3 regions of the Photobacterium minamisatsumaniensis genome follow, and region 2 is predicted to be linked to each of the others. Evidence: riboswitches for the same ligand, from Rfam matches in the RefSeq annotation. Region 2 holds a riboswitch; each other region holds the start of a gene.
What was found. Region 2 has a riboswitch for lysine ahead of lysC (lysine-sensitive aspartokinase 3). Riboswitches for the same ligand answer to the same signal wherever they lie in the genome.
Positions count from the first base shown of each region.

Region 1: another riboswitch for lysine. It lies ahead of L4D78_RS11360 (Na+/H+ antiporter NhaC family protein); the one in region 2 lies ahead of lysC (lysine-sensitive aspartokinase 3).
Region 3: another riboswitch for lysine. It lies ahead of L4D78_RS00465 (Na+/H+ antiporter NhaC family protein); the one in region 2 lies ahead of lysC (lysine-sensitive aspartokinase 3).

Region 1 is NZ_JAKJSI010000020.1:126,050-136,250, forward strand. It holds gene L4D78_RS11335 (HD domain-containing protein) at 1-186, opposite strand, end outside; gene L4D78_RS11340 (DoxX family protein) at 383-853, shown strand; gene L4D78_RS11345 (magnesium transporter) at 1,018-2,364, shown strand; gene L4D78_RS11350 (hypothetical protein) at 2,432-3,196, opposite strand; gene L4D78_RS11355 (saccharopine dehydrogenase) at 3,374-4,438, opposite strand; gene L4D78_RS11360 (Na+/H+ antiporter NhaC family protein) at 4,457-5,953, opposite strand; lysine riboswitch at 6,072-6,249, opposite strand; gene L4D78_RS11365 (dimethyl sulfoxide reductase anchor subunit family protein) at 6,631-7,410, opposite strand; gene L4D78_RS11370 (DMSO/selenate family reductase complex B subunit) at 7,413-8,030, opposite strand; gene L4D78_RS11375 (DMSO/selenate family reductase complex A subunit) at 8,045-10,201, opposite strand, start outside.
Region 2 is NZ_JAKJSI010000013.1:4,111-14,311, forward strand. It holds gene metH (methionine synthase) at 1-3,078, shown strand, start outside; gene lysC (lysine-sensitive aspartokinase 3) at 3,154-4,446, opposite strand; lysine riboswitch at 4,647-4,832, opposite strand; gene L4D78_RS04965 (pyridoxal-phosphate-dependent aminotransferase family protein) at 5,085-6,203, shown strand; gene L4D78_RS04970 (PglL family O-oligosaccharyltransferase) at 6,261-8,006, opposite strand; gene uvrA (excinuclease ABC subunit UvrA) at 8,130-10,201, opposite strand, start outside.
Region 3 is NZ_JAKJSI010000010.1:13,212-23,412, forward strand. It holds gene minD (septum site-determining protein MinD) at 1-55, opposite strand, end outside; gene minC (septum site-determining protein MinC) at 76-738, opposite strand; gene L4D78_RS00450 (YcgL domain-containing protein) at 960-1,241, shown strand; gene L4D78_RS00455 (lytic murein transglycosylase) at 1,252-2,223, shown strand; gene L4D78_RS00460 (H-NS family histone-like protein) at 2,545-2,940, opposite strand; lysine riboswitch at 3,325-3,507, shown strand; gene L4D78_RS00465 (Na+/H+ antiporter NhaC family protein) at 3,606-5,201, shown strand; gene L4D78_RS00470 (thymidine kinase) at 5,450-6,028, shown strand; gene L4D78_RS00475 (YoaK family protein) at 6,398-7,060, shown strand; gene hisIE (bifunctional phosphoribosyl-AMP cyclohydrolase/phosphoribosyl-ATP diphosphatase HisIE) at 7,146-7,778, opposite strand; gene hisF (imidazole glycerol phosphate synthase subunit HisF) at 7,775-8,548, opposite strand; gene hisA (1-(5-phosphoribosyl)-5-[(5-phosphoribosylamino)methylideneamino]imidazole-4-carboxamide isomerase) at 8,566-9,300, opposite strand; gene hisH (imidazole glycerol phosphate synthase subunit HisH) at 9,321-9,968, opposite strand; gene hisB (bifunctional histidinol-phosphatase/imidazoleglycerol-phosphate dehydratase HisB) at 9,968-10,201, opposite strand, start outside.

The DNA of each region.
Region 1 (10,201 bases), on a different contig from region 2:
CAACCGCGAGTGATCAATGTCTGGTAATGCATCTTCAAACACCATTACCATCAAGCACAACCGCCACGTATGCTCTGCTGTACTCTCCTGACGGCCATCACTGGTATAAGCATTTCTCAGCGTATTTTTTAATTGTTCAGCGTGACGTAAAAACGCCAATATTCCGTGCCTATCTTTACTGTTCATCGCCACTCCATAAGCTCATAAGTCAATGAATTTAAATCAGTGTAAAGGTTCATTCGAATATTTAGAACAACATACTCAACATCAGGTGATGTTCATTTCATCGCCACCTTCTTACACTAGCTTTAAATAATACAGAAACACTACTTTTAATCGCCGTCTGCACTTATGGACGAGTTCGGCCCAAAAGGAAAACGTTATGAGCAATACATTGGTTAAACAGACACTTTCATCCGCGCCATCATGGTCACCACTGATGTTACGCATCCCTGCTGGTATCATCTTCATGGCGCACGGCGCTCAAAAGTTATTTGGCTGGTTTGGTGGTCATGGTCTTGAAGGCACAGGCAAGTGGATGGCATCCATTGGTCTTGAGCCAGGATTTCTGATGGCACTGATGGCTGGTGGTGCCGAATTCTTTGGTGGTCTATTTATTCTAGTTGGCTTGCTAACTCGCCCTACCGCATTGGTATTGGCTGTAACCATGGTTATTGCTATCGTTACCGTACACCTTGATAACGGTTTATTCATGTCTAACGGCGGCTATGAGTTTGGCTTGGCGCTGTTGGCGATGTCGATTTCATTGGCGGTATCAGGCGCAGGTAAGCTAGGGCTTGATAATCTGTTACTACAAAAACGCCACCAGCAAGGCTCTGCAGCAATCATTTAAGCCGTTATCGACTACCTCCCCTCCCCCTTGTATAAATGAAAGCCAGAATATGCTTATTCTGGCTTTTTATTTTGCTCATAAAACCATACTCTTAGCATTTCAATAATGAAAAAAAGAAACTTGAAGAATTGCTAGCTGCTTGCGTTCGCAACAAGGAAAACTGCATGAGCAACACCATCGACTTAAGCCTGCTAATAGAACGAATCTCTGCCGCCGATACCGATTTACAGCGCCAGATCTTTAATGAGCCAGAAATCCAACAGCTGGAAGCTGGGGCATTCGCAACCCTATTCGAAGCCCTTCCCCTCGACCAGCGTATGGAACTTTGGCGCCAACTACCACTGAACGACCATGTTGACGTGTTAACGGCAATGCGCGCCGATACACGTGAGTGGGTGATCCAATCGCTCAGTGAAGCTGAACTCGATCTCGTCCTCGCCAAGCTCGATAACTTGTCATTGATAGAGTGGGCAGACTCGCTACCAGAAGAAATCATTGAACGCGCCATTGAGCTGCTGAGTAAAGAAGATCTCGAACTGTTTGATCGCGCAAACCAATACAGCGAAGACCAAATCGGCCGTTATGCCAATCCGAAGGTCATCTCATTGCCTCAGGGGATCTCGGTTAAACGAGCCAAAGTATTACTTGAACGTTATGGCTTCCAATATCCAGCCTCTATCTATGTAGTTACTCGCAGTAAAAAGTTTGTGGGGGCAATCAACTACCAGCAGTTAATAGAAGCAGAGCCACACCAAAAGCTCAGTAATATTGCCGACACTGAATGCTTGGTTTTAGAAGATGACGCCTCGTTAGCAGAAGCCGTTGAAGCGATAGAGCACAGCCAGCGCATTGGCTTACCTATCGTCGATGAGAACCTAGCCTTAGTGGGAGAAATTGACCTCCACCTTGCACTTGACTTAATGCGTGAGAGTTATGAAAGCACCTTAATGGCCAATGCGGGTATGAGTGAAGAGGATGACTTATTCGCCCCTATAACCAAAAGTGCCAAAAGGCGTGCGGTATGGCTGGGGATCAACCTCATGACTGCGGTGCTTGCGTCGATGACCATCAGCTTGTTTGAAGATGTCATCGCTCAAGTCGTAGCACTCGCGATCTTAATGCCCATTGTCGCTTCGATGGGTGGCATTGCGGGTAGCCAAACCTTAACCTTGATGATCCGTGGTATGGCACTAAACCAAGTCACTGCGGGTAACCGCTGGTCATTACTGCGAAACGAATTTGGGATAGGCTTTCTCAACGGCGTGCTATGGGCGGTATTAATAGGACTGATGGCAGGCCTATGGTTTCAATCACCCACTATTGGCATCATCATTGCGGTTGGGATTGTGGTGAATATTATTACCGCCGCCCTATTTGGCGTTCTGATCCCCGTTGCGCTGGAAAAACTCAAACTCGACCCAGCTTTGGCTGGCTCGGTTATTCTGACAACGGTCACCGATGTGGTGGGCTTCTTCGCTTTCCTCGGTACCGCCAAGCTATTACTTATCTAACACCAACAAAAAAGCCGAGTGTCATCAATACACTCGGCTTTTACCTGTTTATTCAGGCGGAATATTATTAACGCGTAATTACCATATCATCTGGTGATAGGTTCGCCGGATTACTATAAAGATTACGGAGCACTTGCTCAGCGCCTTGTGACCACTTACCAAAATACGGAGAAAAATGGTTAAACAGTCCCAAATTATGCGCAATTTCATGTTTCACGATATCAGTATCCCAAGAACATGAACCATTCCCGAGGTTAACCCACGCCTTGTGTGTATCACTATAATACCCACTCACTTCATCATAACGAACATACAAACCTCCATTATAAGGAGCCTGACCTGCATTGGCACACATGCTTCCTGGCTTACTTTCCATAGCAGGATCCCAGAATGCCGTACCAACCGAGAATATAAGGCCGTAATCAATCCCATGGCGGTTATAAAAATCTTCTATCGAGTGAGAATAATCAGGTTGATTACCTGGTTTACTCTCATCACGATACATGGATAAATCATCGTCGATAACTTGAAAATCACCAAACACGTTGCCAAGGAGATTTTCAAGGTTTTGCACCCCACTTAAAATCTCTTTAGGTACACTGCCCCCGCCATTAACCACATAATAAATTGGGATCTGCGATGTAGTATCAAACCGAACGGTTCTTGTGTTTTGTCTTGGTGCCATACCGACATAACTAGGGTTTATGTTAGAGGCCGATATGTACTTCTTAATTTCATTTTCACTCAGCGACTTTTTTTTATCATTCTCTAACTCACAACCGCTTAGCGCCAGAGTACCCGCTAAAAGCATCAAACCATGTATCGCTTTCATTATTATCCTTTAAGGTATTTATTGAACTTCAATGTAAATAACAACCAATTCACACCATGATTATTAAGAATTCCAAATATAAATTAATGATATAAAACAATAAAAAGCATTTCACTAGGCATAAAAAAATCCGAGTGTATTAAATACACTCGGATTCTATTTTCAATCAATCCGTAATTATAAGACGCTCGTCAACGCTGATGAGTAAAAGTCGCGAGCCCTTGCCCATACGCCTTGTGGGTCTTCACCTTTACACAAGGTCAATAAGTGCGGCAATAATTGCCCAGCAAAATCTTCGCTACTTTCTTTTGGTAATACGGTTGGCAAATGGTCAACAGCCTGTACACGGATACCGGTAACATCTGACTCAATGATCGGTTTTGTCAATTTGGTACATTGGCTGTATATACGAATTGGATTATCCGGATTATTCGGATCACAACTCACATCACTGATCATGCTCAAGCGTGGTGATGCACCCAAGCTATCTTTGGTGATAAACGGAGGTGTGCCTTCGGCAAGATAAGCGCAGTTGACCAGAATGTCGTAGTCGTTAATCGCCTTAAACGGTCCACCCGCTTTGGTTTCTTCAATATCCCATCCATCAGCGGCAATACCAAGGTCAGCAAAGAGATCCAGCGCACCACGACCACAGCGACCAAACTGGCCAATCACCAACACACGTGGCTGCTCTGACAAACTAGCAACTTGCTCACGAAGAACAGTGAGGTACTCGGAGCGATCAGGGTAACTACTCACCGCAGGATAAACACCTTTACACTGTAAATGATGAATGAAACCAGATAGGCCAATTGCCGCACCCACGTAGCCTGCCCAGTAACCAAAAGCACTGACTCGTCTGCCAAGTTCATCTTGCAAAAACTCCAGATCGAGGATCTGGCCGCCACCAGCCTGGAAACGAGATAAAATCTGGCGAGCTTCATCTTGGCCTTTAAACGCATGGGCAAAGTAAATATGCTGATGCTTAAGTGCAAAATCGGCTTCCGCTAACTCTTTAAGGCCCAGAATGTAGGCATGCTCAGGTGCCTCGACCCAACTATGAGCCTCTGCAAGCTCACAGCCAACATCGACATAAGCCTGATCGGTAAAGATACGGGTCGTACTCCGTTCGACGGTTACGTTCGCACCCGCAGCAATCAAATCTCGTGCACCACTCGGTGTAAGCGCAGTACGGTGCTCACCAACTTTTACTTCATCTCGGAGCCAAAATAGCGTTTTCATGATAATTCCTTTTTAATTTTAAGCGGGTACTGCAGGGCTATTTGCAGCCTGACGACGCACCATCAATGTAATAAGTGCAACTTGTAACAACCCGGCCAAGATAATGGTGTATGGGCTACGGGTAATTTCTGCAACCATAAAACCAAGGCTTGCTGTTACACCTGTCAAAATGGCATAGGGGAACTGGGTACGGACATGAGATACATGATCACAGCCAGTCGACATTGAACTCAAAATAGTCGTGTCTGAAATCGGCGAAGAATGATCACCTAGCATACCGCCACTCAGCGCTGCGCCAATACAAATCAGAGGGTCGGCACCTAATGCACTTGCGACAGGCACGGCAATCGGGATCAAAATGGCAAATGTGCCCCATGACGAGCCTGTTGCCACTGATATAAAACTACCGATAATAAAAATCAGAGCGGGTAACAAGAATACCGGTAAACGGTCATTCATTACTTGGCTAATATAATCGCCAGTCCCTAGTGATTTACAAATATCGCCTAGCGTCCATGCCAGTAGCAAGATGATCAAAATTAGCATGATACGCTGCATACCCGCGACAAAAGTATTAAAAGCTGCTGATGCGGTCATGGTTTTGGTATAGGCGTAATAAATAATCGCGGTAATGGATGCAATCAAATAACTCGTGCCTAAGGTCGTACGGATCACTGGCCCGCTAATCCCACCATGTAAGTGATAGTTATAGATAAACAGCACGATTAGAGAACCAAACAGCACTGATAGCGGGAACAGGATCAGCGAGATAGAAGCTGATTTAACCGCGCTTGCGTTTGCTGGCTCAATGATAGTCTCGGTACTTTGTTGAGCCTTGAACTCTGCATCAGCCATTGGCCCCCAATCTTTTTTCAGAACCGCGTAAACAGGCACACTGAACAGCGCAAGCAAGGCATAAAGCTGATAAGGAATAACCTGCAAGAAGGTAGAAAAGCCATCGACGGGCTGCCCCATATTTTCAAAAGCATTTTCAATTAAGCCTTGTGAATAGACACCCCAGCTAATAATCGGGATCAATACACAAATCGGAGATGACGTTGAGTCAATAATAAAAGCCAGCTTCTCTTTGCTCAGTTTCAGCTTTTGATAAATCGGCGCAAACATCGGGCCTAAAATGAGCGAGTTACCTGAGTCGGTAAAAAATATACCGATACCCGTCGCCCACGTCGCGAGTTGCGCCTTTATCGGCGATGAAACATAACGGGTCGCCGTAGTTGAAAAAGCTGACATGCCACCACTTTGTTCAACCAAATAAATAAAACCTGAAATGATAGTAATAACAATAATAATTTGCGCATTACTGGTTTGGGCTAGTTGGGTAAACGGTCCATCCGTCAAAAACATCAGGGCGGTATCAACGGGGTGACCTTTGGTAAGGATCAGCATGCCACTTATTACCGCAACACCTAAAGCTAAAACAACATGCCGAGTGGTAAAAGCGAGTATAAGCGCTAACACGGCAGGTACGATGGACAATAATCCGTAATCAGCCATACGTAAATTTCTCCTGTAAAACGATATCAAAATGATAAAGAGGAAGGGTGTTCAGGAGTGTTTTACAGACAAAGGCTTTACAAGATAGGAGCGATAGTTCGTTCGTTTCTAATATCAAATTTGTTGTAGCTCCCCATCTCAGATCTGGCTGAGATGACAGTGTTATTCCTCTTAAGAACAACCCCAGCAGCAAGGATGACAACCTCGACTACTTCGGCACTGACTCCTTTCATTTAGCTTCACTGGCTGTCGGCCTTCACTAAATTACTCATAGGCAATGCGCCTCTACTTTCAAGCAAAGACTGAATAATGTCCTGCTATATAATGAATAAAACATACATCTCTCTAATTCGAATCACCATGCTCGATAAGTGTGATCAATATCACCAAAAATATTTAAGCAAACAAATACCCAACAAAAATCAATCTAAATGGTTACTTTTTAATATCAAACAACGACACATAGAGTAAATACTCATCACTTTAAATTCCCTTTCAATTAAGCACCGAAAAAGAATTCTATTACTTAATCGTTGTAGCATTACAACCTGCAAGCATAACTACGCAAAAGCAAAGAAACACATTCATTCGCGGTGAGGTTATCGCTTGTACAATTATTAAAAATGCCGCTCATCTAAAATGAACGGCACTGAACAGTGGCTACTTTATTTTCAATATTACATTGTCAGCGACCAAAGATTGTAAAACGAAATTCGCCCGACTAGTTCCCCAACCACCAACAAACCACATACCGACCATAAAACAGGTTTACTTGTGTTGTGTTTCAACATGCCATAAATTGCAACACTAATACCGATACAAAGTGCAACCGACTGGATTAGCCATAAACTGCTTTGCTGACTGGATAATATCGGATTAACACTGGTCACAAAGGTCAGGTAATCTGAACGCATAACCAAAGCAGCAAGGGTCGCCACGATACAAACAACCATACCTTGTCGGTATGCCCCAATAACGGCCGCTAACCCACCGCCGGTAATGAGTACCGTTATTAGCATTTGGAACGTGGTATGTGGTGTATCCCATGTCGCGACAGTACTCAGTTGATACACTGATGGGATCATCACAACAAACGCTATGGCAAACAATGCCCCCACCCAACGTAATACTAAACGCTGTTTAGCGGTTCCCGCGCCATAATTTCCAGCAAGCCCTGCCAGTAAGCCAAAGGCGGCAAAACATCCCCCTAACACGATTTCATTACTCATCGGCGAACGGCCAAGACCAGAAAGCAGATTAAATGCGCGCAAAGGGTGCCCTAAATGGAACATCCCCACGATCATCCCAATACTGAGTATTAAAGTGGTCACGAGTAAACTTCGGGATAATTGCTGTTCACTTGTGGCATTCGCTTTTTGACTCAACAGTAAGATCAGATACGCCCCTACCGCTGTTTGCCCAAGCACCGTGAAAAAGACTAAAGGTAACTCATGCATAATTAGACCTCCGCTCTATTTTGGACAGACCCATTGCCGTCACCACTTGGTTTTGCTTTCGAATGAGGATGAATGATCAGATTTGGCTTGGTTAATGCTGCACCGGGTAAGGGCGCGACTTCATTAAAGTTGCCGTATTTCTGTCGTAGCTCTTCAATCGGGCCAAACTCAATGGCTCGCTGTGGACAGGCATCAACACATACTGGCGAGCGCCCCTGCTCTAACAAATCAAAACAGCCATCACACTTGCTCATGACTTTCTTTTCGGCATCAAACTGAGGTGCGCCATAAGGACAGCGCATTTCGCAATATCGGCAACCGACACAGCGAGACTGATCCACCACCACGAGGCCGTCACTTTCCCGTTTGGCCATCGCGCCTGTTGGACAACCTTGCGCACAGGCTGGCTCATCACAGTGATTACAAGCAATCGACAGGTAATAGCTATACACATCTTGTGACCACAGGCCGTCTCGCTGTATCCATGTGCCACCGCCATATTCGTAAACTCGGCGTAGCTTTGGGCCTACTTCGAGATCCTTTTTATCTTTACAACTGACCGAACAGGTTTTACAGCCGGTACATTTTGCGGAATTAATATAAAAACCATATTGCGCCATAATACTCATGCTCCCTAGATCGGTTTAATTTCAACTAAGTTGGAATGTTGTGGGTTACCTTTTGCCAAAGGAGATGGTCGTTGCGTCGTCAATGTATTAATACAGCCTCCGACATCAACCCCTTTCGCCGTCGGCTGGTACCAAGCACCTTGTGGTACCGCAACAACGCCAGGCATGATCCGACTTGTCACCCGCACGGGCATCTGTATTCGGCCTCGGTCATTAAATATCTCGACCTGTCCGCCATGCATAAGCTGTCGCGTGGAAGCATCAACGGGGTTCATCCACACTTCATCTCGCACCGCTTCTCGCAATTGGGGAATATTATGGTAAGTAGAATGTGTACGGCCCTTGGTATGGAAACCTATTAACTGCAGCGGGTACTGTTCCATTCTCTCGCGATCGCCAAGCCCTTCAAAGGTTTCACAATACTCAGCGACAGAAGGAATGCGATCACCATCGGTTAGCTCCCAAGTTTTCGCCAGCTCCGCTAATCGTTCTGAATACATTTCTATTTTTCCAGAAGGCGTGTTAAGCGGATTACCCACCGGATCATCTCGGTAATCTTTAAGTGCGATATGATCTAGACTATCAGCCAGTTTGCGATCAATGATGCCTTTTCCATTGGTCTCACTAAACGATGGTAAATGGGGGTTCGCCGCGCGTAATTGTCCGTAACAGTGCTCTATCCATTCAGGGTAAGAGCGTCCTTCAGTGAACGCATCATAGGTCCCCATTTTTCGAGCAACATCGGCCAGCACATCATAGGTAGGTCTATTTTCCCACAGTGGCTCAATGGCTTGTTGCAAACGAGTGACATAGTGGTAAGCCCCCGTCGCATAAGAATTATCAATTAAATCATTGGACTCAAGCGTCGTGACATCGGGCAGCAAAAGATCGGCATAGCGAGCAGACGATGTCATGTGGTGTTCCCAGACCAAAATGAACTCACACAATGACTCGTCTTGAAGGATCTCATGTGTTTTATTCAAATCTGAGTGCTGATTCATGGTGACATTACTGGCGTAATGCCATAAGAATTTGATATTGGTATCAAGCTTGTCTTTATTACGAACAAAACTGTTCTCCGCCGTCATCTCTGTTCCACGCGTGATCGCATCGGTCCAAAGAAAACAGGGGATCGAAGTTTTTACTGGGTTAGCCGTACCAAAACCTGGCACCTTATATTTAACACTGCTGCCCCAGTTACCCGTATTGGTACCAGGCTTACCAAACTGCTTGGTCATGGCGGGTAACATCATGATCGCACGTGAAGCTTGCTCGCCATTTGCTGTACGCTGAAGCCCCCAGCCTTGTGAAATCCAAGCTGCCTTTGCCGTCGCCATTTCACGCGCAAGCTGTTTTATCCGAGCGGGCGCAATACCACAAATCTGGCTGGCCCATTCCGGCGTTTTCGCTACCGAGTCAGGGCCATTCCCCAAGATGTAATCTTTATATGACGCATTGGTAGGTGCTGAAGCAGGTAGTGTTGAAGCATCCCATCCGACACAATATTGATTAATAAAGTCATCATCAGCGAGTCCTTCATTGATCAAGGTATACCCTATAGCTGCCACTAATGCTGCATCGGTACCTGGTCGGATAGGCAGCCATTCGGCATCAAAGCCAATCGTACTGTCGGTCATGCGAGGGTCGATAATAATAACTTTTGCGTTGCTTTGTTCGAGAGCGTTAAAAATTTCAGCGATCTGCCCTCCCCCAGACATCCGAGTTTCCGCGAGGTTCTGGCAGAACATCACCACCAGATCAGAATGCGCAATATTGGCAATCAAACTTCCTTGTCCACTACCATAGACATAAGGTTCAACCGTCGAAATTTGTGCCGTCGAATAGGTACCATGCTGGTCAAGGTACCCACCAATAGTATGTAAAAAACGCTTGTTGGCATTACGTCCCTGTAAGTTGGCACCTGTAGAGCCAGAGCCATACTGATAGTAAATTGCTTCATTACCGTAGGTATCAATCGTGTGTTTAAGCTTATCGGCAATTAATGTTGTCGCTTCATCCCAGCTAATTCGCTTAAATTTACCGTCACCACGTTTGCCTGTTCGCTTCATCGGATACTTAATGCGATCTGGGCTATAGGTTTTCCACTTAACTGAACGTCCACGAAGACATGGCCGAATTTGATGCTGACCAAAGATGTCATC
Region 2 (10,201 bases):
TTTGAAGAATTAGGTTACGCTTTACCAGTTATGATCTCTGGTACGATCACGGATGCTTCTGGGCGAACGTTATCAGGGCAAACAACGGAAGCCTTTTATAACTCTTTACGTCATGTAAATCCGATTTCATTTGGTTTGAACTGTGCACTTGGGCCTGATGAGCTACGCCAGTATGTTGAAGAGCTTTCACAGATTTCAGAATGTGCGGTATCGGCTCACCCTAATGCTGGTTTACCTAATGCATTTGGTGAATATGATCTTTCGCCTGAAGACATGGCAGAGCATATTCAAGAGTGGGCTGAAAGTGGCTTCTTGAATTTAGTCGGTGGCTGTTGTGGCACTACACCAGAACATATTCGTAAGATGGCAGAAGCTGTCTCTGAACTCCAACCTCGCCACCTGCCTACCTTACCAAAAGCTTGTCGCCTTTCTGGATTAGAACCACTAAAAATTGAAAAAGATACGCTATTCGTTAACGTTGGTGAGCGAACAAACGTAACCGGTTCTGCACGTTTTAAACGACTAATTAAAGAAGAGCTTTACGATGAAGCCCTAGATGTTGCCCGACAACAAGTTGAAAATGGCGCTCAAATCATTGATATCAACATGGATGAAGGAATGCTCGATGCAGAAGCCTGCATGGTACGTTTCCTGAATCTATGTGCTTCTGAGCCTGAAATATCGAAAGTCCCGATTATGGTCGACTCCTCGAAATGGGAAGTCATTGAAGCGGGCCTTAAATGTATTCAGGGCAAAGGGATCGTTAACTCTATCTCGCTAAAAGAAGGCAAAGAAAAGTTTGTAGAGCAAGCGAAACTTATTCGCCGTTATGGCGCAGCTGTTATTGTTATGGCTTTCGATGAAGTTGGGCAGGCTGACACTCGTGAGCGCAAAATAGAAATATGCACCAATGCTTATCGTATATTGGTAGATGAAGTTGGTTTCCCACCAGAAGATATTATCTTTGACCCGAATATTTTTGCTGTTGCAACGGGTATCGATGAACACAATAACTATGCCGTTGACTTTATTGAAGCAGTTGCTGATATCAAGCGTGATTTACCGCATGCAATGATTTCTGGGGGCGTCTCGAATGTTTCTTTTTCATTCCGAGGCAATAACTATGTACGCGAAGCGATCCACGCTGTTTTCCTTTACCACTGCTTTAAACATGGTATGGATATGGGGATCGTCAACGCAGGCCAGCTGGAAGTTTACGACAATGTGCCCGATAAGCTGCGTGAGGCGGTTGAAGATGTTGTACTGAATCGCCGTGATGATTCAACAGAACGCTTATTGGACATTGCTGCTGAATATGCCAATAAAGGTGTCGGAAAAGAAGAAGATGCTTCCGCGCTAGAATGGCGTACATGGCCTGTTGAAAAGCGGTTAGAACATGCGTTGGTTAAAGGTATTACTGAATTCATCGTTGAAGATACCGAAGAGGCCAGACTTAATGCTGAAAAACCACTAGAGGTCATTGAAGGGCCTCTGATGGATGGCATGAATGTGGTGGGTGACCTGTTTGGCGAAGGTAAAATGTTCTTGCCGCAAGTCGTTAAATCTGCGCGGGTTATGAAGCAAGCGGTGGGGCACTTAGAGCCCTTTATCGATGCCGCTAAGCAAGCTGGCTATACCAACGGTAAGATACTACTCGCTACTGTAAAAGGCGATGTTCATGACATCGGTAAAAATATTGTAGGGGTTGTATTGCAGTGTAATAACTACGAGATCATTGATCTTGGCGTTATGGTTTCGTGTGAAAAAATTCTTAAAGTCGCCAAAGAAGAAAACGTCGATATTATTGGTTTATCGGGATTGATCACGCCGTCACTCGATGAAATGGTCCATGTAGCCAAAGAAATGGAACGCCAAGGTTTTGAATTACCATTACTTATTGGTGGTGCGACAACGTCAAAAGCCCATACTGCGGTTAAGATTGAGCAAAATTACCATCAGCCTGTGGTTTACGTAAATAATGCCTCCCGTGCAGTAGGGGTATGTAGTTCATTGCTGTCAGATGAGCGACGCCCTGCGTTTGTTGAAAAGCTTGCGATTGATTATGACCGTGTTCGCGAGCAACATAGCCGTAAGAAGCCTCGAACTAAACCTGTCACCTTAGCGCAAGCGCGAGAAAATAAAGTCGCGATTGATTGGGATAGTTATACCCCGCCAGCACCTGCTAAACCGGGTGTACATGTGTTTGATGATTTTGATGTTGCGACACTACGACGTTATATCGATTGGACCCCATTCTTTATGACTTGGTCATTAATGGGTAAATATCCGGCTATATTCCAACATGAAGAAGTAGGTGAAGAAGCACAGCGCCTTTTTAAGGATGCGAATGTATTGCTTGATCGTGTTGAAAAAGAAGGATTGCTAAAAGCTCGAGGTATGTGTGCTTTGCTACCTGCGAGTAGCGTTGGCGATGACATTGAAGTTTATACTGACGAATCTCGTACTCAAGTTGCAAAGGTCTTATATAACTTACGTCAACAGACCGAGAAACCGAAAGGTTATAACTACTGCTTATCTGATTATATTGCCCCGAAAGAAAGTGGTAAGAAAGATTGGGTAGGGGCGTTTGCGGTGACGGGCGGCATTGGTGAGCGAAAGCTTGCTGATGAGTATAAAGCGCAGGGTGATGATTATAATGCCATCATGATCCAAGCGGTTGCCGACCGTCTTGCCGAGGCTTTTGCCGAATATTTGCATGAGCAAGTACGTAAAGATATTTGGGGCTATGCGGCTGATGAGAACCTTTCTAATGATGATTTGATCAGAGAGAAGTATCAGGGGATCCGTCCAGCACCGGGCTACCCAGCTTGTCCTGAACATACGGAGAAAGGCAGCCTTTGGGAGCTGTTGAATGTCGAAGAAACCATTGATATGTCTTTAACGTCTAGCTACGCAATGTGGCCAGGTGCATCGGTTTCCGGTTGGTATTTCTCACACCCCGATTCACGGTATTTTGCGATCGCTCAGATCCAAGACGATCAGCGTGATAGCTATGCTGATCGTAAAGGCTGGGACTTGTTGGAAGCTGAAAAGTGGCTTGGGCCAAACTTGCAGTGATAAAGCGGGTACATGTATATGAGAAAGGCGCTCTTTGAGCGCCTTTTTTGTATTGTAAGTATCTGAGCTTTATCGTTATTCGAAGAGCTCTTTGTGCAGTACCTTAATCACATCTTTTGAGTCGCTCGTCTTAACGAGGAAGCAAAGATTGTGTGGGCTTGCGCCATAGCAAATCATACGTAGATTATAATCTTCGAGGGTGTTAAACACTTGCTTAGCTGAGCCTTTAGTTGAGCTCATCTGGTTACCAATAAGTGCGACAAGGCAAAGGTCTTGTTCGACTTCAACACGACATAATTGACTAAGGGCTTCAATCGCTGCGTCGGGTAAACTTGGTGCGCCACCACTGGTATCGGTTTGATCGAGTGTTAAAGAAACACTGACTTCAGAGGTCGTGATCAGATCGACGGATATTTTGTGTTCAGCCAGTATGCGGAATACTTCAGCGAGGAAACCATAGGCGTGAAACATATTTAGGCTGGTTAAGGTGACCATCGTTTGATTGCAACGTAGGGCTAGAGCTCTAAATAATGGCGCTTCTGAAACACTTTCTCTTATCCAAGTTCCACCTTGCTCTGGTGCTTTTGATGATCCAATAAAGACGGGGATCTGCTGGCGAACTGCGGGCAGTAATGTTGATGGGTGGAGGATTTTCGCCCCAAAATTCGCCATTTCAGAGGCTTCGCTGAAACTGATTTCTTGAATTGGCTTTGCATTGGCAGCAATACGTGGATCTGTGCTGTACATGCCCGGTACATCGGTCCAGATCTCAAGAGTATCAGCACGTAACGCTTCTGCGATAAGGGCGGCACTGTAATCACTGCCACCACGACCAAGTGTCGTGGTGTTACCTTGCGCGTCGGATCCGATGAAGCCTTGGGAGACGATGACAGTGTCAGCGAGTAAAGGTTGTAGTTGGGTCTCAGCCTGTTGCTGAATTGTTTCTATGTCAGGGATCGCTTTACCGAACTGGCTATCGGTTCGCATGACTGGGCGAATGTCGAAACGCTGTGCGTTAGCACCCATTTCGGTCAGTATTTGGCTAAATAAGTGAGTTGAAAGTAGCTCACCGTGTGACACCAGTTGATCCGTTAACGCTTTAGAAGGCTTGGTAGCCGCTTGTTCAGCCAGAGCAGCAACATTATCCAGTAACATTGCGATTTCGGCAGAGACTTTGTCGGGTTGTGACAGGTTACTGATAATAGTTTGATGAGTGACTTGAAGTTGCTGTAGCCGTTGTAAGCGTTGTTCGCTATCTGCAATTCCATTTGCGAGTTCAACCAAAAGGTTGGTGACGCCAGAGCACGCACTGATCAAAACAACCCGGGCTGCAGGGTTATTTTTGACAATGGCTGCACTACGGCTCATGGCGGCATGATCGGCTACGCTGGTGCCGCCAAATTTCGCTACAGTAATGGGTGGAGGAATAGGTGTAACATTATCTATGATGCTCAAAGCGAGTCTCCCAGTTTAAAATTATAAAAACCAATACAGGGGAATGACTCGGGATGTAGATCCCGACGACCATGTCAGGAGAGCAATAAGGTAGGATTGCACACGTATGCACAATAACCAGAAGCTCCCCACTCTTTTATTCAATATAAAAAAGTGACAGCTAGAAGGATTCAACCTTCTTAGCCGATATGGCATGCCCCCTGTCATGTCATATCTCGGCGCTACTCCCCCTCTCTAGATTGCTTCGGGGTGGGGCCCCGCAACCGTAGATACCTGGGTAACGCTCCTCTTCTGTTTTTACCTTGATGATATTCTCACATCAAGGTGAACAAAAAACGATCTCCATTGAAGCGGATTTGTTATTACCTTGTCAATTGTTGCTTGAAAAAATATGTAAAAAAAATGAAAGAAATTGTATAGTTGAATAAGTAAAGCGGGGTTGGTTGAATTATAAACGCTATAAGCATAACCAAGAGAGACCTGATATAGTCGTTGAGTACCTTACAACAATAGGCCGATGCCAACTTAGTTACTATCAGGGAGAATAAAGAATGACAATAGGTAGTTTTTATCCACCGCAGCGCACTTTAATGGGACCAGGCCCATCTGATATTTACCCTCAGGTTTTGCAGGCGCTAAGCCGTCCAACGATTGGGCACCTTGACCCATTGTTTATTGGCATGATGGATGAACTTAAACAGTTGCTTCAGTATGCTTTCCAAACTGAGAATACATTTACTATTGCGGTATCTGCGCCGGGTAGTGCAGGCATGGAAGCATGCTTTGTTAACTTGGTTGAGCCTGGCGATAAAGTGATTGTCTGCCGTAATGGTGTGTTTGGCGACCGCATGCGAGAAAACGTTGAGCGTTGTGGCGGCGTGGCTGTCATGGTTGATTGTGCATGGGGTGAAGCTGTATCGCCAGCGTTGGTCGAGAAGACCTTGAAAGAGCATGCTGATGCCAAGGTTGTTGCCTTTGTTCATGCAGAAACCTCTACGGGGGCACTCAGTGATGCAGAGGCGATTGCTAAAATTGCCCGGCAGTATGATTGCCTGACGATTGTGGATGCGGTGACATCGCTTGGTGGTGTGCCACTATTGGTGGACGAATGGCAGCTCGATGCCGTGTATTCTGGCAGCCAGAAATGTTTATCGTGTGTGCCGGGCCTATCGCCATTAACCTTTTCGGAACGAGCGGTTGAAAAGATTCAAAGCCGTACGACCCCTGTGCAAAGTTGGTTCTTAGATCAAAGCTTGGTATTAGGCTACTGGAGTGGTGAAGGTAAGCGTAGTTATCACCATACAGCACCAGTAAATAGCTTATATGCACTGCATGAAGCATTGGTGTTGTTAAAGAATGAAGGGTTGGAAAATGCTTGGCAGCGCCATAAAGATGCCCACCTTGAATTACGTGAAGGGCTAGAGAAGCTTGGAATTGAATTCGTGGTTAATGAAGCTGACCGCCTACCGCAATTGAATGCGATATATATCCCACAGGGCGTTGATGATGCCTTGGTCAGAAAAAACCTCCTAGAACGTTACAATCTAGAAATTGGCGCTGGTTTAGGTGCCCTTGCTGGCAAGGCGTGGCGTATTGGCTTGATGGGGTATGCTGCAAGAAGTGAAAATGTGGCTCTCTGTTTACGTGCTCTAGAAACGACATTGAAATAAGCATGATCAAAATAAAAACGGCTACCTTCGGGTAGCCGTTTTTGTTTATATTTTTAGTTATTCACTCGTCGGGCTTGCTGCCGATTTAGGAGCCACTTCTGGTAAATCGAATGATCTTCCAGGAAATAAATAAAGCGCTTCTTGTTGGATCTGCGTTGCAAGATTCAACTGATCAAGATGAACATATGCTGCGATTAAGTTGGTATAAAGGGCTGGGCGAGGCCACAGTTTGGCTTTATTCTGCGCCCAATGAATATATTCATTGATCAGCTCTGGATTATTGGTTGCGGCCCCAAGTTGTAACTGCGTTAAATGTAAATTCCATTCGAAACGGTTCTGCCAAGCCCAAGGGTTATTGACGCCCATAAGGTAATCAATATTCACAGGCTGGGTGGTTTCATATTTTGTTAGCAGGTAGCCCGAATACAGCGTTGTTGTCATATAGCTGGTAACAATGAGAGGCAGTAAGATTACGGCTGTTTTTATCGAGGCTACATAATGCAGCTTAAGCTTATGGTACTTTGCGGTTAGGTTATCGACCCAATAAATAAGGATGATAAAAATAACCCAGTGCACTAGTGAGTGATAGAACGGGTACTCAAGTTGTGAGTGTAGGGTGATAGGGAAAAACAATCCTATCAACGCTAACTGCGTACCATCGCGGGCTTTTTTGACTTTAAAAAAGACAGCCGTCGCTGCTATCAGTAATGCAATAAGAGGAATGATCCCCCCTTCGGCAGCCCAATAGGCTAATTCATTGTGCGGGTGGTCCAGTGATGCCATCCCATAAGGACGCTCAGGGTTTTCATCATGCCATTGGGCTGTTTGAACGATATAACCGACTTCAAACTTCCCATAGCCATAACCTGTTAGAGGTTTGTTGAAGAACATCTCTACAGCTTGGGGGATATGCATGGCACGGGGGCTGACTAAACTGAGGCGCTCTTCTTTTGGCTCCCAGCCCGTTGATGAATTAATGTTCCATGACACACTTAGGCCTAAGGCGATCATTAATAACCACATTCGGCATTGGGCTTTTGCTGCAAAGCGATGTAGGTATGGCAATATTAATACTGTGCCGACGGCGGCACTCAGCCAACCGGTTCGCGAACTGAGAACGACGAGAATCGGTAATATGACGACAGGGGTGAGTAATAAGATCAATTGTTGCCATGACCACTTTCCTCGATACATCGGGATACGCGCTAATAAATAGGCGGATAAAATTAACCCTGTTGCAAGGAAGCTCGCCATTACATTTGGCTGTTGGAAAATACCATAAGGGCGGTTAGCAAGGGTGTCGTAACCAATTGGATTACCGGGCTCAAGCAGAAAGAACTGTACCCAGCCAAAGAGGGCTTCAATCCAAACGCTAAGCAATATCAGCCAAAGTAAACGCTGGCGCTGTTTTTGGGTAAAGGCAAATTGCTGTAATCCTACAAAGAAGAGGAAACCTGCCCATATCCCTAAGATCCGAGGGGTGCTTTCGGCAACGGCGGCATTGGGGTAGAACAAAGGAAAACTGAGCATTAAACAGCAGACAAAAAGCACTAAGGTCAGGCGAGAGTATCGCCATATACGTTGTCGGCAGATTTCGAGTAACCCAAACGCAATAGCAAAACTAAAAGGAATCCAGCTCGCGGCATTAAAAGAGAGTTCTAATCCGGCCCCCCCTGGATTGTGTTGGAAGTAGTGCATCGCAAGTAAAAACAGACACCCCATGGAAATCAAAAAGGGTTTGATCATCGGTTTACTGATCCTCTGCTCGGCTAACTTGGTGCCTTGTACTTGTAACACTGTCATGGTGGTTCCAATCGATATCGCGAGAATTAAAATGTAAACCGGGCTTCATTGCCCGGCTTACAACGTATTACCAATCTGTATGGATGTGACTCATTTGATTGGTATTTGATGGCTCTCTGCTGACTATTCTACTGGGACGAGAGCAGGTAGCAAAGGTTTCAAGAATCGCGCGGTATGAGATCCTTCAACCAGAGCGACTTGCTCTGGAGTACCCGTCGCAATAATTTCACCACCGCCGTAGCCACCTTCTGGGCCTAAATCGATGACCCAGTCTGCGGTTTTAACCACATCGAGATTATGTTCGATAACAACAATGGTATTGCCATGGTCACGTAAGCGATGTAATACCGTCAACAATTGTTGGATATCATGGAAGTGCAACCCTGTCGTTGGCTCATCCAAAATATACAGGGTTTGCCCTGTATCTCTTTTGGATAGCTCACGAGCAAGCTTAACCCGTTGGGCTTCACCACCGGATAAGGTCGTTGCTGCCTGGCCTAGGCGGATATACGATAAACCGACATCGACTAATGTTTGGAGTTTTCTTGCAATAGCTGGAACTGCATCAAAAAATTCGCGTGCATCTTCAACCGTTAACTCGAGCACTTCATCAATGGTTTTACCCTTATAGCGAACCTCCAGTGTTTCTCGATTGTAGCGTTTCCCTTTACAGGCATCACACGGCACGTAGACATCAGGAAGGAAGTGCATTTCCACTTTTATTACGCCATCACCCTGGCAGGCTTCACAGCGTCCACCTTTCACATTAAAGCTGAATCTCCCTGGCTTATAACCACGCGAACGAGATTCCTGTGTGCCTGCGAATAGCTCACGGATAGGCGTGAAAATGCCAGTATAAGTGGCAGGGTTGGAACGTGGCGTTCGACCTATTGGGCTTTGGTCGATATCAATGACTTTATCGCAATGTTCTAAATCTTGAATTTCTCGATAAGGAGCCGCATCGCCAGACGTTGCGCCATTAAGCTGGTGGTGGGCGATTTTGAAAAAGGTATCATTAATCAGTGTTGATTTGCCTGAACCAGACACACCAGTAATACAGGTCAGTAGCCCTACCGGAATTTCCGCATCAACATTTTTCAGGTTATTGCCAGTTGCACCCAGTAATTTGACGGTTTTTTCTGGATTAAAAGCGACCCGTTGAGCAGGGACTTCAATCGCCATTTTACCGCTCAAGTATTGGCCGGTCAGCGATGCTTCTGAGGCGAGAATGTCTTCAAGCTGACCTTCTGCAATGATGCTACCACCATGAACACCTGCACCTGGGCCGATATCAATAACATGATCTGCGGTACGAATGGCATCTTCATCATGCTCAACCACGATAACGGTATTACCAAGGTCCCGCAAATGGGTCAGGGTTTTGAGTAGGCGTTCATTATCACGCTGGTGGAGACCAATCGAGGGTTCATCCAGTACATACATGACACCGACTAGCCCTGCACCTATTTGGCTTGCCAGTCGTATCCGTTGCGCTTCCCCTCCCGACAAGGTGTCAGCACTGCGTGATAAGTTGAGGTAGTTAAGACCCACATTAACCAAGAAATTTAAACGGTCACCAATTTCCTTGAGGATCTTTTCTGCAATTTGGGCTTTTTGCCCGCTCAGGTTTAATTGACCGAAGAAGTCCAGTGCTTCGCTAATGCTCATTTCACTGACATGCGGCAAGGTGGTATCGGCAATAAATACATTACGTGCTTCAAGGCGTAAGCGTGAGCCGTCACAGCTAGAGCAGGGCTTTTTTGACACAAATTTAGAGAGGTCTTCTCGCACAGAGTTAGATTCTGTTTCGCGATAACGGCGCTCCATATTGTTCAGGATGCCTTCAAATGGATGGCGACGTACTGTGATGTCACCACGGTCATTAATATATTTGAATTCTATCTCAGTCTTGCCTGAACCACTGAGGATCACGGTTTGTATTTTTTTCGATAGTTCATCAAACGGTGCTTCGACGTCAAAATCATAGTGTTCGGCTAATGACTTTAGCATTTGGAAATAATAGAAGTTACGTTTGTCCCAGCCCCGAATCGCCCCGCCAGAAAGGCTTAGCTCGCCATTTTGTACAACGCGAGCGGGATCGAAAAATTGCTGTACCCCTAAACCATCACACGTACCACATGCACCAGCAGGGTTATTGAACGAGAATAAGCGAGGCTCAAGCTCTTGCATGCTGT
Region 3 (10,201 bases), on a different contig from region 2:
AGGTTGTTTTACCCACGCCACCCTTACCAGAGGTAACAACGATAATACGTGCCATCTTTAATTCCTTATCAAACGTTATAGAGCCAAATGCTCTATGTTTAAATTATTTTCAGCAAGTGAGATAACGACACCTTTACCCCAAAATTCGTCCTGAATTTTATCGCTTAACCAGTAGTTACCAGCTATCGAGATTAGTTCTGATTGGACGTTTTTACAAAAAATTGTGGCCTGTTGCTGGCCATTTGCACCTGCAATTGCACGCCCACGTAATGTACCGTAAATATGAATACAGCCATCAGCAATGATTTCAGCGCCGGCGCTTACATGGCTCATTACCACTAAATCACAATTTTTTGCATAAATCTGTTGGCCAGAGCGTACCGGGTTTCGGATTATTCTTGTTGGCTCCATCATTGGTTCAGCGGCATTTACTTGTTTGGCTGCATTCATGATGGCAAAGCCGGCCTTTTTAGCCGCTTCTTGTCGATCAGCACCTTTACAGCCGCTGATGCCAACAGGGATCATACCTGCAAGTTGCACACTTTCTTTTAACCGTAAAAAGTCAATGCCATTTCCTGCCTGACTGATATCAATAACGACAGGTGCAGCAGCAAAAAAATTAGGTGCCTGTTCGACTTTCTTTTTTAAAAAGTCGGCTGCTTTTTCTATGTCGCTATCCACTAGGTGGAGAGCGGAGAGGGTGAATGACCCTCCTTTAAATTCTGCTGTCTTTGCCATATAAGTAGGACGACTGACGCTAAATTAGCCGTTCGGGTACGTTATCTCTAGGTACTTAGCATGTTATATTCCCAAGCGTATATCAGCAAGCTATCCTTGCTTTTGCGTTGGAAATTCAGACAACCGTCTCATCCAAATGGTAGATTGCCCTTAGGAAGGGAATGATTCTTTGATATTGTGGTCTGAATGATGAGTCATTATAACGAATAGGTTAGATTCGTATGTTGTGTTCTATTTATAAAAGCCCGAAAAAAGACGGTACATATTTGTACATTAATAAGAAAGATGACTTTACTGCGGTACCACAAGAGTTGATGACAACCTTTGGTATACCTCAGTTTGTGATGGTGCTGAAACTTGAAGGTGAGCGGAAGTTAGCTCAAGCTGATATAGAGAAGGTAAAGGCGGCATTGGGTAGTACGGGGTATTATCTGCAAGTTCCGCCTCCTATAACGAATTTGCTTGAAGAGTATAAAGCTGAGAAAGCAGCAAAAAATACATAAAGGTAAATGTATGCAAAAGCGATTGATATCGGCCTTAGTGGCCCTAGGAATAGGATTTTCATCTGCAGCAATGGCTGCAGATGATGGCTTCAATAAGTATGTTGAAGGGCTAAAAGCAGAAGCTAAAGAAAAAGGAATTTCAGAGCCAATTATCAATTCTGCTTTCGACGGAATTACTTTTATTGAGCGTGCTGTAAAAGCGGATAAAAACCAACCTGAGCGAAAATTAACGCTGGATGAATATATCCCAAGAGCGGTACCCGATTGGAAAGTAAAACAAGCTAATGATCTTTATCAAAAGCATAAAACAGTACTCGACCGGATTGGAACACAATATGGTGTACAACCACGGTTTATTGTTGCCCTTTGGGGGGTTGAAAGTAATTTCGGTCGCTTAATGGGAAATTATAATGTTATAGAAGCTTTATCAACATTAGCGTACGAAGGGCGTAGAGAGTCCTTCTTCCGTACCCAAGTTATGGCGGCATTAGAAATATTAGATGCCAAACATATCAGCCCAGAAAATATGAAAGGTTCATGGGCGGGAGCAATGGGGCAGCCACAGTTTATGCCAACCTCGTTTTTATCTTATGCCGTTGACGGTAATAACGACGGGAAAGTTGATATTTGGCAAACAGAAGCCGATGTTTTTGCCTCTGCCGCTAATTACTTAAAGCAGGCTGGTTGGAATGATGATTATACTTGGGGGCGCCAAGTTAGCATTCCAAATAGTATTAACCGTGATGCATTAGGCACCGATAAAGAGAAGGGCCGATCCCTTTCTGATTGGCAAGAGCAAGGTGTTAGGCGCCTTAATGGGCAAGCATTACCTCAAGTTGATATAGACGCTTGGCTTATTCAACCAGATGATGGTAAAGGCAGGGCTTATTTGGTTTATGGTAACTATCAGTCGTTACTCAAATGGAATCGATCTCACTATTTTGCACTAGCGGTGAGTCACTTAGCAGATCAGATACGCTAACAATACGCAGCAATTACATAGCAGACTAAACCAGACTTCATTGTCTGGTTTTTTATACCTGTCGCGCAATGACGTGTCAGGAAAGGTTATTCTTTGTGAATATATTAATCTATATATATAAACGGAAATAACTGAGTGCGGTAAAGGAATATAACAATGTTTAAGAAAAAAAAACAGGGTGAAAAGGCAAGCAATTCATACTGTGAATGATTTTACAATGTGCCCTGTAAGCACTAAATGGTTGTTATTTAATGAGTTAGAAACAAAAAACCCAGCTTTAAGCTGGGTTTTTATTAGAATTTAACAACAAGAGTAAAGTTATTAAAGTTCGAAATCTTCTAGAGACTTACCTTCATCAAGTGCTTTTTTCAATGCGCTTGGTGTACGACCTTGACCAGTCCACGTTTTTTCTTCACCGTTTTCATCGATGAACTTATATTTAGCTGGACGCTGAGCTCGTTTTGCTTTTGGAGATTTATTTAGGCTAGAAAGTAATTCTTCTGGGTCGATACCATCAGCTAGAAGCATTTCACGGTATTGAGCTAGTTTATCTGTACGTTCTTTTTCTTTCGCGATTTCTTCAGCTTCAGATTCTTCACGCTCAGTAACAACTGTTTGAAGCTTTTCTAGTGCTTCCTGAAGTTGTTCTAGAGAATATTCACGAGAAAGTGCGCGAAGACTACGAAGGTTCAATAGTGCTTTCATTGCATCAGACATTTTTTTATTTCCTGTTGGTCTAAAACTATAAAAATAATAATAGCAGTGACAATTCTATAATTGCAATAATAATACTTTTAATCAGTGAATGACAAATAAAAAATGTATTCTTGATTTGTTTTTTTTGTATTTAGCGGGGAGAATTCTCATTTGTAATAAATTGTAATGGGTATTTACAGTCAGATCCTTCAGTAAAAGACTTTTTTTGTGACTATGTTTGCCATTTGTTTCATATTAAAAAGCGTATTTTAAATTATTTTTAACATCACTTCGCCATTGTTTCTTTTTTAACCATAGTAGCAAGACTATTCACTATTTCTGTTAATTTTTTCACGTTAAGTTGTTGCAATCGGATTTCTATTCCGTAGAATCAACCATTCCTTGACTAAGGGTAGAGGCGCATTATCTATAAGTAATAAACCGGAGGTGATTCCGATGAGGGTTTATGAAAGGAGCTAATGCCGAAGTAAATAAAGCTATCGAACTTTGTTTGCTGGGGTTGTCACCGAATAGGGACAGCACTGCCATAGTATATAATTACATTAACTATGGAGCGCTACTGTGGAGTCGGAAAAGGGTAACTTCTCTTCCTTACACTCTCTTAATCACGACATGATGTCGTGCCAACAGTAGATCTCCAACCAGGATCGGTTGTAGTAGAGATCATGAATATTGTAGATTTTTCACATTCCTCAATGTCGTTGTTACCACCTTTGGTAGCATTGGCTCTTGCGATTTTAACCCGACGCGTCTTAGTGTCTTTGGGTGTTGGCGTAGTGCTTGGTGCATTCTTGCTGACAGACTTTTCTATTGGAAACACAGCTAGTTATATTGGTACAACGGCATTCGGACTATTTATCGATGACGGTGCTATTAATAGCTGGAATATGAGCATTGTTGCATTTTTGGTGTTGTTAGGAATGACGACAGCATTGCTAACGCTTTCTGGTGGTACACGAGCATTTGCTGAGTGGGCGCAGACTAAAATTAAAAGTAAGCGTGGTGCGAAGTTATTAGCAGCATTCTTGGGTGTCTTCATTTTTGTTGATGATTACTTCAATAGTTTAGCTGTTGGCTCGATTTCGCGCCCAGTGACAGATCGCTATTACGTTTCACGTGCAAAGCTTGCTTATATTTTGGATTCAACTGCTGCACCAATGTGTGTACTAATGCCGGCATCAAGCTGGGGTGCATACATTATTACGTTGATTGGCGGCATTCTGGCATCACATGGTGTGACTGAATATACGCCATTAGGCGCGTTTGTTCAGTTGGCTCCGATGAACTTTTATGCTGTCTTTGCATTGATCATGGTGTTTGTTGTGGCTTGGTTCCAGATTGATGTGGGCCCAATGAGAAAGCATGAGCTAAACGCGAGTCATTGCCGCGGCTTCGATGAAGGTGATGAAGACAAGCGTGCTAAAGACTTAAATGACGAGCTAGAAATTGAAGAAAGCAAAAATGGCCGTGTTTCTGATTTGGTTATGCCAATTGTTGCTCTTATCCTTGCCACTTTCTTCTTTATGATCTTTACAGGATACCAAGCACTTGCAGCTGATGGTTTAGCATTTAACCTTCTTGGCGCTTTTGAAAATACCGATGTAGGTATGTCACTCGTTTATGGTGGTACTATCGGATTTATTGCTGCCCTTATTCCAGTGCTGCGTCAGCGTCTTCCTGCTTCAGATGTTGCTGTAACATTGTGGATTGGTGCTAAGTCAATGTTTGGTGCGATTCTGATCTTATTGTTTGCGTGGTGTATCGGTAGCGTGATCAGTGACATGGCAACAGGTAAATACCTATCAACCTTGGTTGAAGGTAGCATTAACCCAATGTTTCTACCTGTTATCTTATTTATGCTTGCTGGCTTTATGGCATTTTCGACCGGTACGTCATGGGGTACGTTCGGTATTATGTTGCCAATCGCTGGTGACTTAGCAGCGGCAACCGATATTATGCTGATGCTACCAATGCTGGGCGCTGTACTAGCCGGTTCAGTTTTTGGTGACCACTGTTCTCCGATTTCTGATACGACTATCTTGTCGTCGACGGGCGCACGCTGTCACCATATCGATCACGTATCTACTCAGCTACCTTATGCGTTGTCTGTGGCTGTTGTATCGTCGATTGGTTTCTTAGTATTAGGCTTTACAGGTTCACTTGCTGTGGCCTTTATGACGGCAACACTCGCCTTTATCTTAGCGTGTGTAGCGTTATCTTGGTTGTCTCGTCGCCCACAAGTTGCGACAGCGAAAGCTTAATTGCTTAAACCACATTGTTAATAAAAAGCCTGCGTTTTGCAGGCTTTTTTTATGGTTACGGCTTAGGGTGAATAACTACAATCGCTCACCGTAAAGCGCTGCTTAATGACTGGCCGGCATGAGTAGTAGAACGCGATGAAAATTGTAAGAAATGTGCTGACTCTTGCGCTTGCTCCTTTCAATTTCTATGGCTTTTCTGTAGCATCTCGGCAGTTTTTATGCACCAATCGTATGACTAGGGAAGCTTAATGGCCCAGATGTATTTCTATTACTCTGCAATGAATGCGGGTAAGTCAACCACACTGTTACAGTCTTCTTTTAACTATCGCGAGCGCGGAATGACACCTGTCATTTTTACTGCCTCTATCGACGATCGTTTTGGCAAAGGTAAAGTTAGCTCACGTATTGGCTTGCAAGAAGAAGCTGAATTATTTAACTCAGCCGATGACTTGTATGCACGCCTTCAAGATATTCAGCATGCACAAAAGATAGACTGTGTTTTAATCGATGAATGCCAATTCTTAACCAAAGAGCAGGTATATCAATTAACTGAAGTCGTCGATAAGCTCCATATTCCTGTGTTGTGTTATGGCTTACGCAGTGATTTCCGTGGTGAGTTGTTTGACGGAAGCCGCTACTTGCTGGCTTGGGCAGATAAGTTGGTTGAGTTAAAAACCATTTGTCATTGTGGTCGCAAAGCAAATATGGTGATCCGCCAAGATGAAACTGGCCGTGCAATTGCCGATGGTGATCAAGTTGAGATTGGTGGTAATGATCGCTATGTCTCAGTGTGTCGCAAACACTACAAAGAAGCACTAGGTCGTTAATCAAATAATGATGAATGTAATGTAAGCCGTTCACTTACGTTTTTGTTTAACTCGCTTCTTTAAACAAATAAGCCTTACAATCGTGAGGCTTATTTATTTATTCCCTCGTAAATTCTCCCACTTTTCTTAATCTTAGTTTTCTGATTTTGCCATGTAAAATTACTCATAACTATGCATATGCGGGTAAGCTGATGTTTTATCCGGAGAATAGCGCATAGTTATCCGAGGTGATGTTTTTGGGGAGTATTACGCTCAATAATTATTACTTAACAAGTTACTTGAACAGATTTAAGATAGCCCACTTTTTCTCACGCTCTAAATTTAGCCATCTCTATATCGCTAAACGAGGCCTGAAATCTAAGGAATATCGTGATATCTAAATTACCCCGTTGGGTCGAGTCTGGGGCTTTCGTACTCGCATTGGTTGCTGGTTTTATTAATGCTGCAGGGTTATTGGGTTTCCAGCATCAATCAGTTTCACACTTATCCGGTACAGCGACATTGGTAGGCACTGGGTTTGTAAACTCTTCAATGAGTGATGTATTTTATTTATTTGCGATCATATTTAGTTTTCTTATTGGCTCTGCAATATCAGGCTACTTTCTACATGGTGGCACACTAAAGTTAAGTCGTAATTACAGTGGTGTACTGACGTTAGAAGCCATTTTTCTTTTTTGTGCCGCTTATTTGTTAACTAAAAACTCTTTTGGTGGGCTCTATTGGGCTTCTGCGGCTTGTGGACTACAAAATGCACTCGCGACCAAATATAGTGGTGCCGTCATTCGAACCACGCATGTGACGGGAATATTTACCGATTTAGGCATTATGCTTGGCGCAAAAATAAGGGGTGAGCAATTTGATAAAAGAAAGGCATTACTGTTTCTGTTAATTATCTTGGGCTTTATTTCTGGCGGTGCGCTTGGGGCCTACTCCTTTAATTACCTTCAATTTTATGCGTTGTATGTTCCAGCGAGCTTTTGTTTATTTTTAGCGCTGTCTTATTCTCTTTATCGCACCAAAGTTAGACGCTGATGTTGGGAAGAAAAACAGCCAATAGCCACTCTCTTGGCTGTTTTTGCTTATGAGGTCGTCTTGTTCGTGACGTGGACAGCAAGCGTTATGCTTTGTTGTGTCTTTCTTCTAAACGCTTCGTGATGTCCGCCAACGATAGCCCTTGATCTTGTAGCAAGACAACAAGGTGATAAATCAGATCTGCTGATTCGTTAACTAACTCCGCCTTGTCACCCGACGTTGCCGCAAGCGCGACTTCAACGCCTTCTTCGCCCACTTTTTGCGAAATACGTTTGGTACCGCGGGCATAAAGGCTTGCGGTGTATGAAGAGTCAGGATCTGCACCTTTACGAGCAGATAAGACTTGTTCAAGTTGATGAAGGAACACCAAGGCTGGCTGTTGTACTTCGCCTTCTTGCGCGCTATCTCCATCAAAACAGGTCGTAGTGTTTAAGTGGCAAGTTGGACCAATAGGGTCAACTTGTACTAGTAATGTGTCTTGATCGCAATCGAGCTTGATGCTTTTTAGTTGCAGCACATTGCCAGAGGTTTCCCCTTTTGTCCAAAGGCGTTCTTTGGTACGCGACCAGAATGTCACTTGCTTGGTTTCAAGCGTTTTGTTTAGCGCTTCGTCATTCATGTAGCCAAGCATTAAGACTTGGCCACTGGTGTTGTCTTGGACAATAGCAGGGACTAATCCGTCTACTTTATCCCAATTAATACTGCTTGTTAGGCTCATAGTCGGATCTCCACATCTTGATGTTTCAGGTATTGCTTAAGTTCATTGATATTAATGATTTGTTTATGGAACACTGAAGCTGCTAATGCGCCATCAACATTCGCTTTGTTGAAGGCATCGGCAAAGTGCACCATTTCACCGGCACCACCCGAGGCAATAAGTGGCACATGGCAAACATCGCGCACCATATTCAGCTGGGTAAGGTCATAGCCATTACGAACGCCGTCTTGGTTCATCATATTTAGTACAATTTCACCTGCGCCACGACGCTGAACTTCTTCAACCCAGTCACGGGTTTCCCAACGTGTTGCTTTGGTACGGCTTTCGTCACCAGTAAATTGGTAGACTTGATACTTACCCGTGTCGGCATCGAAGTACGAATCGATACCAACAACAATGCACTGCACACCAAACTTATCAGCAAGCTGGGTGATGAGTTCAGGATTGGCCAGAGCTGGTGAGTTGATTGATACCTTGTCAGCCCCAAACTGCAAAATACGGCTCGCGTCTTCAGCTGACTTGATCCCACCTGCGACACAGAATGGGATATCGATCACCTCTGCGACACGGGCGACCCAACTCTTATCCACTACGCGACCATCGCTCGACGCGGTAATATCATAGAAAACTAACTCATCGGCGCCTTCTTCGGCATAGCGTTTGGCGAGAGGTACAATATCACCGATGATTTCATGGTTACGAAACTGCACGCCTTTCACGACTTGACCGTCACGGACATCAAGGCAGGGAATAATACGTCTTGCTAGCATGGTGTTACTCCTTTGCCTTATTCATTCCAGCAAGTAAAAGCTTGCTCTGCAGTAAACTTACCGTCTAATAGCGCACGACCAACGATGACACCTGCCACGCCGGAGCCTTTCAGGGCAGCAATATCATCCAGTGAGCCAATGCCACCAGATGATTGAAACTGTACTTGCGGGTATTGCTGACACAGATCGATGTACAGCTCTACGTTAGAACCTTCCAGTGTACCGTCGCGTGAAATGTCGGTGCACAGCACGTGCTTTAATCCGACTTTGAGAAAATCGTCCAGTAGTGCTTCAATCGTCACTCCTGAATCTTCCTGCCAGCCAGATACTGCGACTTTACGATTGCCGTTAGCATCAATGTTGACATCCAGTGCTAGCACGATGTGCTCAGGACCATATTTTTCCATCCAGCCTTTAACAAGCTCAGGCTGTTTAACCGCCGTGGAGCCGATTACGACACGTTGTGCGCCAGCATTGAGCAAATCTGCGACGTCTTGCTCGGTGCGAACACCACCACCAATTTGAATATTGGCTGGTGTGCTGGCAAGTAGCTGCTGAATTAAATCAAGCTGACGAGCTGAAGTATCTTTGGCACCAGTAAGGTCAACGAGGTGAAGCCAGTTTGCACCAGCTTGATGATAGAGATTAAATTGCTCGGCTGGGTCGACCTTATATTCGGTTACCTTGCCATAGTCACCTTGAAACAGGCGGACAACCTGACCTTCAATTAAATCTAGCGCGGGAATAATCATAACAAATCCTTTTGGTGTCCTTACATTTCAAGAAAATTCTGAATCAGCTGTGAGCCTGCTTTACTTGAACGCTCTGGGTGAAATTGTACGCCAAAGTAATTACCGCTCTGCACTGCGGCGGTGAAGGCATTGCCATAATCACTACGGGCTATAGTACGGCCGCCATTGGTTTGGCTATTTTCCATATTAAAGACTGGCATGGCGTAGCTATGAACAAAGTAAAAATAACTGCCCGCAGGTATATCTTTAAATAGCGGGTGATCTGCTTCTGGCGTGATAGTGTTCCAGCCCATGTGAGGTAGTGGTAACTCACCGACCTCCATCTTTTTCACGGGCGCATCACATAGACCAAGGCATGATACAAGTTCCGTCCCATTTTGGCCTTGCTCTTCAGATAGCTGGCCGAGTAACTGCATACCGAGACAAATGCCCAACAGTGGTTTATCAACCTGTTTTACCAGATTGATCAGATCACGCTCCTCGAGGTTTTTCATCGCTTCACTTGCTGTTCCCACACCGGGAAGGAACAGCTTATCAGCAGCCAGTACAACCGTTGAGTCTTTGCTGACCGTGACGGCATAACCAAGTCGCTCGATTGCGAAGCGAACAGAGGAGACATTGGCACAGCCAGTATCAATGATCACAACCTGTTGGTTTGTGGTACTCATTACAACACTCCCTTGCTGCTTGGTAGCTCATTACCTTCAACCCGAATAGCCTGACGTAATGTACGGCCAAAGGCTTTGAATAAGCTTTCAACAATGTGGTGATCATTGTTGCCGTCTGAGGAGAGGTGCAGTGTACACGCTAGCGTGTCGGTGAGAGAGCGGAAGAAGTGCGATACCATCTCTGTTGATAAATCACCAACTTGTTCGCGGCTGAACTGCGCATCAAACTTCAA